3 regions of the Filifactor alocis ATCC 35896 genome follow, and region 1 is predicted to be linked to each of the others. Evidence: predicted binding sites of a transcription regulator. Region 1 holds the regulator's gene; each other region holds the start of a gene.
What was found. The regulator HrcA, encoded in region 1, represses chaperone genes, less so after heat shock. The targets are predictions, from matches to a motif close to TTAGCACTCNNNNNNNNNGAGTGCTAA.
Positions count from the first base shown of each region.

Region 2: the regulator HrcA is predicted to act here: its motif matches at 1,997-2,023, upstream of HMPREF0389_RS08105 (co-chaperone GroES).
Region 3: the regulator HrcA is predicted to act here: its motif matches at 2,568-2,594, upstream of htpG (molecular chaperone HtpG).

Region 1 covers NC_016630.1:616,320-620,780, forward strand. Annotated here, with positions in the region: gene dnaK (molecular chaperone DnaK) at 1-906, opposite strand, end outside; gene grpE (nucleotide exchange factor GrpE) at 945-1,526, opposite strand; gene hrcA (heat-inducible transcriptional repressor HrcA) at 1,570-2,613, opposite strand; gene HMPREF0389_RS02735 (metal-sensitive transcriptional regulator) at 2,844-3,212, opposite strand; gene HMPREF0389_RS02740 (heavy metal translocating P-type ATPase) at 3,209-4,461, opposite strand, start outside.
Region 2 covers NC_016630.1:1,813,609-1,818,069, forward strand. Annotated here, with positions in the region: gene groL (chaperonin GroEL) at 1-1,593, opposite strand, end outside; gene HMPREF0389_RS08105 (co-chaperone GroES) at 1,635-1,919, opposite strand; gene HMPREF0389_RS08110 (V-type ATP synthase subunit D) at 2,307-2,945, opposite strand; gene HMPREF0389_RS08115 (V-type ATP synthase subunit B) at 2,954-4,330, opposite strand; gene HMPREF0389_RS08120 (V-type ATP synthase subunit A) at 4,330-4,461, opposite strand, start outside.
Region 3 covers NC_016630.1:1,098,163-1,102,623, reverse strand. Annotated here, with positions in the region: gene HMPREF0389_RS04830 (phosphodiester glycosidase family protein) at 1-1,094, shown strand, start outside; gene HMPREF0389_RS04825 (hypothetical protein) at 1,301-2,161, opposite strand; gene htpG (molecular chaperone HtpG) at 2,659-4,461, shown strand, end outside.

The DNA of each region.
Region 1 (4,461 bases):
AGATAATTTTGCATCTTCCATTGCTTTCTTTGTAGGTTCAATTGTTTGATTTACCAAATGTTTTGTCAATTCTTCAAATTTTGCTCTACTCAAATCCATATTAAAGTGTTTTGGTCCTGTTGCTGTTGCTGTGATAAACGGCAAGTTAATGTTTGTACTCAATGTGGAGGACAATTCTTTTTTTGCTTTCTCTGCAGCATCTTTCAAACGTTGTAAACTCATCTTATCAGCTTTCAAATCTACTCCTTCTTGCGATAAGAATTCTTTTGCCATATAGTCAACCAAAACATTGTCAAAGTCATCTCCACCCAAATGGTTGTTTCCACTTGTCGCTAATACTTCGAATGTACCGTCTGCAATCTCAAGAACAGATACATCAAAGGTTCCCCCACCTAAGTCAAATACAAGAATTTTTTCTTCAATATTGTCTTTTTCAAATCCATAGGCAATGGATGCGGCTGTCGGCTCATTAATGATTCTTTTTACATCTAATCCTGCAATTTTTCCGGCATCTTTTGTTGCTTGTCTTTGTGCATCGGTAAAGTATGCAGGTACAGTAATAACTGCACTTGTTACAGTTTCACCCAAATAACTTTCTGCATCAGATTTTAATTTTTGAAGAATAATAGCAGAAATATCTTGTGGTGTATAGTCTTTTCCGTCTATTGTTACCTTAAATGACGTTCCCATTTCCCTCTTAATAGAACTAATAGTTCTGTCAGGATTTGTTACAGCTTGTCTTTTTGCCGGTTCTCCTACAATTCTTTCCCCTTCTTTTGAAAAGGCAACTACAGAAGGTGTTGTTCTTAATCCTTCTCTATTCGCAATAACAACCGGTTCTCCACCTTCCAAAACTGCAACACAAGAGTTTGTAGTACCTAAATCTATTCCTATTGTTTTACCCATAATAAATCTCTCCTTTTTCTTTTTCTGTATATTAATTTTTAATTCGAAACTTTAACCATTGCAGGTCTAATTACTTTTTCTTTCAGCAAGTATCCCTTTTGGAAAACTTCTAAAATCTTACCGCTTTCTTCTCCGTCTTCTTGCATTACAGCATGATGAAAATTAGGATCAAAGTCTATTGTTGTGTCAATCTCTTGTACTCCGTTTTTTTTCAGAGTAGAAAGCAACTGCTTATAAATCAATTCCATTCCCTCATAAAGAGAACCTTCTTTTTCTTCGATAGCATCCAACCCTCTTTGAAAATTATCCAAAACAGGAAGCAAATCCAAAATAATTCTTTCATTTGCCAAAGATGACAACATCTCTTTTTCTTGCTCTGTTCTCCTTTTGTAATTAATGAATTCTGCTTGAATTCTTTTGACAGAATCTGTCAACTCTTGAAGATGTAACTCTTCTTCCTTCTTCTTCTCTTCCAGTCTTTGCATAAAGGAATTATCCACACCTTCTGGTGTTTCTATTTCAGGTGATACACCTTCCTCCACTTTACCTTCTACATCTTCCGCTTTCTCTTTCAGCTCTTCTTGTTTTTCTAATATCATTTCTTTTTCATCTTTTGACAAACCTTCTCCTCCTCATTCCAATTATTAAAAAACTCTATCTATGTCAAGAATCATTTAATAACCTGTTAATTTGCTTTTGTAAATAACTCATTACAGAATAGGCTCTCTGATAATCCATTCTCTTTGGACCGATAATTCCCACTTTTCCGATAGGAACACCATCCTTAATATAATTTGCGGTAATAATAGAACAGTCTCTCATAACCGAATCCATTCTGTCATCTCCGATTACAATATTAATGTTATCTTTTTCAATTCCTCTGATATCTAATACTTTTTTCAGAAGGTCCTCTTCTTTCATCATTGTAAAAAAAGACCTTGCTCTACTGATATCATTAAATTCAGGATGATTAAAAATATTTGTCATTCCATGAAATACCAATTGGAAAGAATCATTTGGATGATGGATTTTTTCCTCTAAGAAAGAGAAGATATCATCCAAAGCAACTGTATATTCACTGATTTTTGATTTAATATAAGGAAATAAACTTTCGCTGATATCTTCATAGCATTTTCCTACCAAGCTTTCATTAATTGCATCTGATATCAACCTTAAAGATTCAGTATCTATTATCTGATGTAAAATCATGGTATCGTTTCTTACTTCGCCATCGTCCAGTACCGTTACAATCACAATTCTTCTACTATCAATCGGAACAAGCGATATATTCTTCAAAACTCTTTTTCTGTTCTGTGTTTCTAAAATTCCGATTGATGTATAATTCGTCAGTTCACTAATCAAATCTAAAGATTCTTGCAATAAAGTACTGATTTTATCAATATTTTTTCCCAACTTAGATTGAATCATCTGTTTATCATACTCTTTCAAGAAGTTAGAACCCATCATATTTTTCACATAAATCTCATATGCTTTTTCAGAAGGAATTCTTCCTGCCGAGGTATGAGGCTGAACCAATAATCCTAACTCTTCCAAATCAGACATCTCGTTTCGGATTGTTGCTGCACTGACATTCAAACCTTGATTCTTAGAGATTGTTCTCGAACCAATCGGTTCTGCAGTATGAATATATTCTTGAATAATAAACTCTAAAATCCTCAACTTTCGATCAGTTAAATTATTTTTCATCTCATCCTCCCTTCTTGCCCAATGCTGTCTGCATCTTTTATTCAAATTTTTTATTTTATTAGCACTCTTTGTTGTTGAGTGCTAACTCATGACTATATATTACCCACTTTCTGTTTATTTGTCAACAATTCCATATTATTTTTTTGAAAAATTACAAATTTCCCATAAACTCTTTTAAAAATATAAATTGGAATCTGCTTGATTCCTCAAAACAAATTCCAATTCCATCATTATTTCAAAATTCGCTTAATGACTTCTACCAAAATATCAATTGATTCTTCTTCCTCAGGATTTGTTTTCATATTCTGAAGATATCCTTTGATATGCTTCTCTAAAATAATCAAACTTACATTTTCCAAAGCCGAAAGAGATGCAGAAACCTGTGTAATGATATCTACACAATCTCGATCTTCCTGAATCATTTTTTGAATTCCACGAATTTGACCTTCTATTCTATGAAGGCGATGAATCAAATTTTTATTTTCCAATGAATCTTCTTTCGATATCGTATCACAAGTCATACATTCTTCTTCAAAATTTTCACAAGTCATACTATTATCTGTATTTTCTTTTATCTTATTACCTATCCCTTTTTTCATGACAATTTTATCCTTTGCAATCTCAATGAATTTGTTACTACAGAAACAGAACTGCATGCCATTGCCGCTCCGGCTATCCATGGCAACAGACATCCTGATGCTGCCAACGGAATCCCAATACTGTTATAACACAATGCCCAAAAAAGATTTTGTTTGATAATTCTCATAGTATGCTTACTCAAAAGCAACGCATCGTAAACAGATTCCAGATCTCCTCTCATCAGCGTGATATCCGCTGTTTCCATTGCAATATCTGTACCTGTTCCAATTGCCATGCTCACATCCGCCGTAGCCAAAGCAGGAGAATCATTAATTCCGTCTCCTACCATAGAAACTATTTTTCCTTGTTTTTGCAATTTTCCAATCTCATCTGCTTTTTCTTCCGGTAAAACATCTGCAATAACAGTATCTATTCCTACTTTAGATGCTACTTCACGCGCAGCAGTAATATGATCTCCTGTCATCATAATAACATCTATTCCCAATTTTTTTAATTGTTCTATCGAACTCTTAGAACTCTCTTTTAGGGTATCTGATATCGCCATATATCCGGATAATTCTCCATTTATCGCAACAAATACTAACGTTTTTCCTGTTTCTTCCAATTGTAATATTTCGTCCTCTTCTTCAAAGTGAATTTTTTTAGATAACATCAATTTTCTGTTTCCAACCCATATTTCATTTCCAAAAACATGTCCTCCTACACCATATCCGGACAAGTTTTCAAAATCATCTAAAGGTATCACATCTAATTTTTTCGACTTTTCAAAGCCTTCTACAACTGCCTGTGCCAAAGGATGTTCAGAACATTTTTCTAACGAATAGACATATTGATAGAAAGATTCTTCTGAAATATTTTTTATTACAACAGTTGATAACGCAGGTTTTCCCTCGGTAATTGTACCTGTTTTATCCAACACAATCGTATTTGTACGATAAGCATTTTCCAAATACTCTCCACCCTTGAACAAAACTCCATATTCTGCTGCACGGCCGGAGCCTGCCATAATGGCAGTTGGAGTTGCCAAACCTAAGGAGCACGGACAAGCAATTACCAAAACAGAAATCATATTTTCCAATGCTCTTGAAAAATTACCTTGATCTATCCATACATACCAAGCAACAAAAGTGATAGCGGCAATCGTCATCACAACAGGAACAAATATTCCCGCTATCTTATCAGCAATTCTTTGGATGGGCGCTTTTGATGACTGTGCTTTTTTTACTGTTTCGATAATTTGAGACAACA
Region 2 (4,461 bases), 730 kb from region 1:
AGGCATTGCAGGTTCTTCTGATTTAATATCTACTACCGCAGCTTCTGTTGTTAAGAAAGTAGCCGCTACGGAAGAAGCATTTTGTAATGCACTTCTTGTTACTTTTGTAGGGTCGATAATTCCCGCTTCAATCATATTGACATATTCTTCTCTGAACGCGTCGAATCCCATTCCTTTTTCGCCTTTACGAACATTTTCTACAATAACGGCACCTTCCAAACCTGCGTTGATTGCGATTTGTTTCAACGGTTCTTGTAATGCGCTTAAAATAATTTTGATACCTGTTTTGATTTCTGTATTTTCTTCTGTCAACAGTTTTTCAACTTCGGAGATAGTTTCAATCAATGCAACTCCACCACCGGATACGATTCCTTCTTCTACCGCAGCTCTTGTTGCATTCAATGCATCTTCCATACGAAGTTTTCTTTCTTTCAATTCAGTTTCTGTTGCTGCTCCAACTTGGATTACTGCAACTCCACCTGCTAATTTCGCAAGTCGTTCTTCCAATTTTTCTCTATCAAACTCAGAAGTAGTGTCTTCGATTTGTCTGCGAATCAAAGCTACTCTTTCTTCTATATCGCTTGCACTTCCCGCTCCGTTTACAATAACTGTATTTTCCTTCGTTACTTTGACAGAACCTGCACGACCAAGCATTGTCATATCTGCATCTTTCAGTTCCAATCCAACTTCTTCAGAGATTACGGTTCCTCCTGTCAAGATAGCAATATCTTGTAACATTGCTTTTCTGCGATCTCCGAATCCAGGTGCTTTGATTGCAACAACATCAAATGTTCCTCTCAATTTGTTCACTACCAAAGTAGCCAATGCTTCTCCTTCAATATCTTCTGCAATAATCAACAATTTTTTACCTTGTTGTACAATTTGTTCCAATACAGGAAGGATTTCTTGGATGTTTGTAATTTTTTTATCTGTGATTAAAATCAACGGATCGGAAAGGTTTGCTTCCATTTTTTCCATATCGGTTGACATGTAAGGAGAAACATATCCTCTGTCAAATTGCATTCCTTCTACTACTTCCAAAGTAGTTCCCATTGTTTTTGATTCTTCTACTGTAATAACACCGTCTTTTCCGACTTTTTCCATTGCATCTGCAATCATTTTTCCTACTTCTTCGTCTCCTGCGGAAATTGCAGCTACTTGTGCAATGGATTCTTTGTTTTCGATTGGACGAGAGTTTGCTTGCAAGGTTTCTACCGCTTTGTCTACTGCTAATTGAATCCCTTTACGAATGAAGATTGGGTTTGCACCGGCTGCCACGTTTTTCAATCCTTCGCGAACGATTGCCTGTGTCAATAGTGTCGCTGTAGTTGTTCCGTCTCCTGCAATATCATTTGTTTTTGTCGCTACTTCTTTTACCAGTTGTGCTCCCATGTTTTCGTAAGCATCTTCCAATTCGATTTCTTTTGCAATAGTAACCCCATCATTGGTAATCAACGGACTTCCGAATTTTTTATCTAAAATAACATTTCTTCCTTTCGGTCCGATCGTCACTTTTACTGTATCCGCCAAAATATTTACTCCGCGTTCCAATGCTTTTCTTGCGTCTTCCCCGAATTTAATTTCCTTTGCCATAATTCAAATTCCTCCTTATATTCTCTTTCTCTTATTCCATCTTATTCTACTACAGCTAAAATATCGCTTTGTCTTAGGATAATATACTCTTCTCCCTCTACCTTTACTTCAGTTCCTGCATATTTGGAGAACAACACTTTGTTTCCTTTTTCTACTTCCATTTTGATTTCTTTACCGTCTACTACTCCACCCGGTCCAACTTCTACAACTTCTGCAATTTGCGGTTGTTCTTTTGCGGTTCCTGTCAAAATGATTCCGCTCTTTGTTTTTTCTTCCGCTTCCAACATTTGAATTACTACACGATCTGCTAATGGTCTTATTTTCATTTCCAAAATCCTCCTTATATTTTATACCGAATGAACGATTCTTTCGATATAGAGTTACACTTCAACTTATCGTTGTATTAGCACTCTTTATTGTTGAGTGCTAATCTACGATTATAATAACGAATTTTCGATTACATTTCAAGTGTTTTTTTATTTTTCTACAATGTTTTTACAGAAAAATTCAACTCCTGTCGCAAAGTCGGAGTTTTTCTCCATTTCAAAGATTGCTTTCAGTTTTACAAACTACTGTTTTTTGTCATATTTTCACTTTTACTCGTTTTAGTTTCCATATTTCATTATGTTAAACTGACTCAAGTAATCATAAAAAAAGAACACTCTTTATCGTGTGACAAAGAATGTTCTCTTAATTCAACATGCACAGAAGTTCTATTTTGCTTCCTGTTCATCTCGAATTTTTTTGCTTTTAATTTTTTTCAATCGGAAGAAATCTTCTCTTTCTTTCTCTTCGATTACTTCCTGAATATATTTTACCGCTTCTTCATAACGTGGAATCTGAATTTTTTCCAATGCGTTCGCACGCTTGGCTGTCTTTTTGATTTCCATTGCTATTTTGAAAACAGCATTCTCTACTTCTGCCAACTCATAGATGAGATAACGAAGATTTTTGAATTTCATTACGGTTTGATCTACTGCTTGATTCGTTTGAAAGAAACTGTAATCCGTATGAAGTAACTCGTCTCTCTCAAAAACTACTGTCGGAACTTCCAAGCCCATGACACTGCGATACAAGATATCAAAGTTCTCTCTTCCCGGAATGGACATTGCAATTTCATCCGCTGTGTTTATCCCGATGGACAGATTGACCATTTGCAATGAGGCATATGCCTCTTCGAACTCTTCTTTGATTTGTTTTTGAAGCGTTTCCGCTTTTCCGACAAGTCCCATTGCCTCTCGAATCAACACAGTTCTTTTTTTATCCAACAGAGAAAATCCGCTTCTGGAGAAAATCAGATTTTCTTTCGCTTTCATCAGATTCGCTTTGGTAGGTGCTAATTCGTTTGCCATTGTACCACCTACTCTCCACAATAATACTTATCTATCATTTTCGGAGAAAGTCTTTCCAATTCTTCTTTTGGAAGGATGGATAGGATTTCCCATGCAATATCTAATGTTTCTTCGATCGTTCTCTTTTCATCCTGATCTTGCGTCAAGAATCGCTCTTCAAACGCTTTTCCGAACGCCATGAATTTTTGGTCCAATTCGGAAAGGTCATCTTCTCCGATGATTTGTGCCAAAGAACGCACTTCTTGTACTCTTGAATAAGAAGAGAACAATTGGGAAGATACTTCATCATGGTCTTCTCTTGTAAATCCGTCCCCGATACCGTCTTTCATCAAACGAGACAAAGATGGCAATACATTGATTGGAGGGTATACGTTTTGTTTTGCCAAATCTCTTGACAATACAATCTGACCTTCTGTAATATATCCTGTCAAGTCGGGAATCGGGTGAGTGATGTCATCATTCGGCATGGTCAAGATTGGTAGTAGGGTTACCGAACCTTTTTTGTCCAATACCATTCCCGCTCTTTCATAAAGTGTTGCCAAGTCACTGTATAGATATCCCGGATATCCTTTACGACTCGGTACTTCTTCTCTTGCTGAGGAAAGTTCACGAAGCGCTTCGGCATACGCTGTAATATCTGTCAAAATAACAAGTACGTGCATTCCTTCTTCATAAGCAAGGTATTCGGCTGCGGTCAACGCACATCTCGGTGTAGAAATCCGTTCTACCGCCGGATCGTCTGCAAGGTTGACATACATAACAACACGCTCTATTACTCCTGAGCCTTCAAAGGATTGTCTGAAGAAATCCGCATCATCGTGCTTGATTCCCATTGCACCGAACACGATTGCGAAGTTGGACTCTTCTCCTTTTACAGATGCTTGTCTTACGATTTGAGCAGCCAACTCGTTGTGTGGCAATCCGTTTCCTGAGAAAATCGGCAATTTTTGTCCACGAATCAATGTCATCAAGCTGTCAATCGCAGAAATTCCCGTTTCCAAATAGTCTCTCGGATAGGAACGGGCAACCGGGTTCATCGGTCTTCCGTTTACGTTATATCTTTTTGAGGAATAAATCGGACCGATTCCGTCCACACTTTGTCCCAATCCGTTGAACTGTCTTCCCAAAATATCTATTGAAAGTGGAATTTCCAACGGTTTTCCTGTAAAGTTAACCGCTACGTTGTTGGTAGAAACTCCCTGTGTCCCTTGGAATACTTGAGCAACTACCTTGTCGCCTTGGACGGCAACAATTTTTCCGTTTCTTTTCTTCCCGTCTTCTAAAGTGATGTTTAGTATTTCGCCATAGGCTGCATTTTTTACGCCCTCTAATACGATTAGGTCTCCCTTTACCCGATTGAGGTGCAAATATTCTCTGTCGCTCATTACTTCACATCCTTCCGTTTTTCATATCTTTTAATCAATCCGTCATAGAAGGTATCGATGGTATATACCAACTCTCCGATTTTGCTCAAATCACTGTTTGGAATGGTATATTTCATCTTAATCACTTCTTC
Region 3 (4,461 bases), 480 kb from region 1:
AACGCTCCGCACTTGCCGTAACTTCAGATAACAAAGTACTGTTTGTTACAGTTGACGGTAGAGGCATGGATGGAGCAATCGGAATGACCGAGGCGCAACTACAACAATTTCTTCTTTCTCAAAATGTAAAAGATGCCATCGTGTTTGACGGTGGAGGTTCAACAGAACTGATTGTTGATTCCAAAGTAGAAAACAAAATTTCGGGAGAGCGTGCCGTTATCAACGGCGTGTCCTTAAAAAATATTGCACCGAAAGGAAATCCGACGACCATCAAAATAGTTCCGTTAGCCGGTTTGTTTGTGCAGGGAGAAAAAATTCCTGTTGCAATCAAGGTGTTTGATGAAAATGACAATATGCTGTCATCAGCATCAGTCTCTGTCTCCACACAAGGTGTGAGCGGAAATTATGACGGCAGAAATATGACATTCACCGGTGGAGGAATCGGACAAATCGTTGCACAATCCGGTGGTGCAAGCAGTAGTATGGCAGTAGAAGTTATCGGAACAAATCCGAACGACCCACGCAAAACGGCGAATCTGCAATCGCCGACCTTTGCAATGGTAACAGATACCTATTCGCAACAAGGCGATATCGCAACACAGGCAATCAGTGCAAAGTTACAACAAGAACTGGCACAGATTCCAAGTGTTGTGATGTTGGGAAATCGAGACAGCAGTTTATCCTCCAAGGTGAATACCGTTTCTTTTGCAAACGGTCAAGTTCAAACAGTCGGTAATACAAGTTTCTTATTGATGAATGGCTCAAACGGAAGTTTATCGGGACAGTGGGATATCATTCAACAGGCATTGAATCAACCTACAACCAACTTAGTAATTTGTATGAACAGCAAACTGCAAGTTTCCGGAAATTCCTTCGACATTTTCAGAAAAACAGTGCATCAGGCGTCTAAGACAAAAAATATCTATATCGTAGAAAAAAAGGGAGAATTTTCGAGTTATCAAGAAGGAAATATCAGTCGTATTTCCGTCAAAGACTTGAATGCATCAGGTTCGCAATTATCCGATATAAAATATCTCGTCTTCCAAGAAAACAACGGAGTATTGCAATATGAATTCAAGAGTCTTTTCCAATAGAATGATTGTGTTTGAAAGATAAAACTGAGAAATTACATTAAGCAATAAACTAAAAAAGCAATTCTTTAAGAGAGACAGTTCTCCCAAAGAATTGCTTTTTCTATATGTTACGATTACCTATTTTATTTGAACTCTATCATAACTTATTAAGAAATTGTTGATGATTTCATGGTTCCGCTACTTTATTTCAGTGATTACTATAATAATCAGCTATATTCATTTCGATGAATCTTATAAATATCTTTCCAATAAGGAAGAGAAATACATAAAACCATAATCCAAAGATGTGCCAATTCTGAAGTTTTTCCGTATCCGATAGCGAAGAGCAAAAGCGTAATAATCAAATTCGCATTGGCACTTTTGATTCTCTTAGGTTGTAACATTCTTTTGTCCTTATCATCCTTGGACAAGATATGTTTCAGAATAGAGATTCTAAAAATAAAAAGTACTCCCGCAATCAACACAATCGCAATCCAAAAGAGAGAAAGTTCAGTCTTGGTAATACCGTAGATTCGGATGAACCAGGTACAAGATAGGATAGCGGAAAGAATAGCAGGAACAAGATTTTTTTTGCGGGATTTATCAAAATAAAAATCCAAACTCAGCGCGACACACAAATTCAACGGATAGATAAAACTGGAAAAAATAAAAAGTAAAAAAGAGGTCAAAAACAGAATCACAAGTTCAAAGTTAGAGCTTTCCTCTCCGGAAGAGCGAGTCAATATTCTTGAAGTCCAAAGCAAAAACAGAGTACCCCACCAATATAATTCCCAGGGGAAACACAAAACACTTGCCGTCATCATCATAGTGAAGTAATAGTTAATCTGCATATCGGGAGATAATTCTCTGAGAAGTTTATAGGTGATGAGCAGTATCGTCATACGAGAGATACTAAAAAAAGCCGCATCCCACAAAGAATTTTTCAGAAGAACAAAAGAGAATCCGAAATATACGACACCGAAAAAGAGAAGAATCAATACATAATATTTTTCTTGCGGTAATTTTTTGGCATTCCATCGAATGATAGAAGGAGTATGTTTTTTTCCATATTGTAACAACTGATTCATAACAGTATCCTTTCATGTAATCTTGAGTTTGTAATGTTAGGTTTATCTATGACTATCAATTAAAATAAAATTTCATTGTTTGGGTGAAATCATAACATCAAAACAAAAATATAAGAGTATTATACTACAATCAGTTTGAATGATATAGAAAAACAAAAATAAATTTGAGATAATTTACAGTAATTGAAAACAGAACCTAAGAAATCTTTACACTTTGGAAGTTAAGAAGAGTTTTTAAGCGAGAAAAGATCATTTTTACCGCCCATAATTTGAGCTTTGTTTTTCTGAAAAGGCTTCATTAGATGGATAAATATTATGGACAATACCATTTGTGATGTATTGTTTTTTATTTTGCATTTGAATTGTTGTTGACAGAAAAAATCAGATGTTCTATAATAAAACCGGATTAGCACTCTATATCAAAGAGTGCTAACAAATCGACTGCAAAAAAGTTTGTGAAAAAACATAAAAGAACCATAATAGAGAGGGAGAGAAAAATGGAAAAAAGAGAGTTTCAGGCAGAATCCAAACGAATGATGGAATTGATGATTCATTCTATCTATACACACAAGGATATTTTTATTCGTGAATTGATTTCAAACGCAAGTGATGCCATCGACAAGATTTATTATGAAGCATTGACCAATGAAGAGTTGACATTCCAAAAAGAAAATTACTATATCGAGATTGTACCGGACAAAGAGAACAGACAACTTACTATCAAAGATACCGGAATCGGAATGAATCAGGAAGAATTGGAAAACAATTTGGGAGTTATTGCAAAAAGCGGTTCTCTTGCTTTTAAACAACAGGTCGAAAAAGAAGAGGAATATTCTATTATCGGACAGTTCGGAGTAGGGTTTTATTCCGCTTTTATGGTAGCTGATGAAGTGACTGTCTTGACCAAACGCTTGGGGGAAGACAAAGCATACCGCTGGCATTCTTCAGGGATAGACGGATATACCATTGAAGAGGCAAGTAAAGATGAAGTCGGAACAGAAATTATTATCAAATTGAAACAAAATACAGAAGACGAAAACTACGATGAGTTTTTGGATGAATACCATCTTAGAAGTTTGATTAAAAAACACTCCGATTTTATTCGATATCCAATCAAAATGGAAGTGAAGAAAAGCAGATTGAAAGAAGGAACCGAAAACGAGTATGAAGACTATACAGAAGTAGAAGTCATCAACAGCATGATTCCTATTTGGAGAAAGAACAAAAGTGAATTGACAGACGAAGATTACGAAACCTTCTACCACGAAAAACACTACGGTTTTGATAAGCCGATGAGTCATCTTCACTTGAAAGTAGACGGAATGGTACGATATGACTCCATCCTATACATTCCGACACAAATACCGTTCAACTACTATACACCGGACTATGAAAAAGGTTTGGAACTGTATTCCAACGGCGTGTTGATTATGGAAAAATGTGCAGACCTCTTACCTGATTACTTCAGTTTCGTAAAAGGAATGGTAGATTCAGAAGACCTGTCTTTGAATATTTCAAGAGAAATGTTGCAACAGGACAAGCAACTGAAAATGATTGCAAAAAATATCAAAAACAAAATCAAATCAGAGTTGGAACAACTACTGAAAAATGACAGAGAACGCTACGAAACATTCTTCAAAGAATTCGGAAGACAGTTGAAATTCGGTGTATACAGCGACTTCGGAGCAAACAAGGACACCTTACAGGAATTGTTATTGTTCTACTCCTCCTTGGAAGATAAGTTCGTCACATTAGAAGAGTATGTCAGTCGTATGAAAGAAGAACAAAAATATATCTTCTATGCAGTGGGCGGAAGTATCGAACGAATCAAAAAATTACCACAGACAGAAATGGTGTTGGACAAAGGATACGAAATTTTGTATTTGACAGAAGATGTAGATGAATTTGCACTGAAAATGTTGCAACAATATCAAGAAAAAGAATTTAAGAATGTTTCTGCCGGAGATTTGGGACTGGAAGAAGAAAACAAAGAAGAATCCGTTGCAACGGAAGAAGAAAAAACACTGTTCCAAAAAATGCAATCCGTTTTGGGTGACAAAGTAAAAGAAGTAAAAACTTCCTCCCGATTGAAACAGCATGCCGTTTGTTTGGTAAGTGACGGAGAAATTTCTATCGAAATGGAAAAAGTATTGAGCGCAATGCCGGGAAACGGAGGATTGAAAGCAGAAAAAATATTGGAAATCAATAAAAATCATCCGATTTTTGAAAAACTGATGAGTCATATCGATGACGAAGAAAAACTGAACCAATACACCAACCTATTATATCAACAAGCAAGA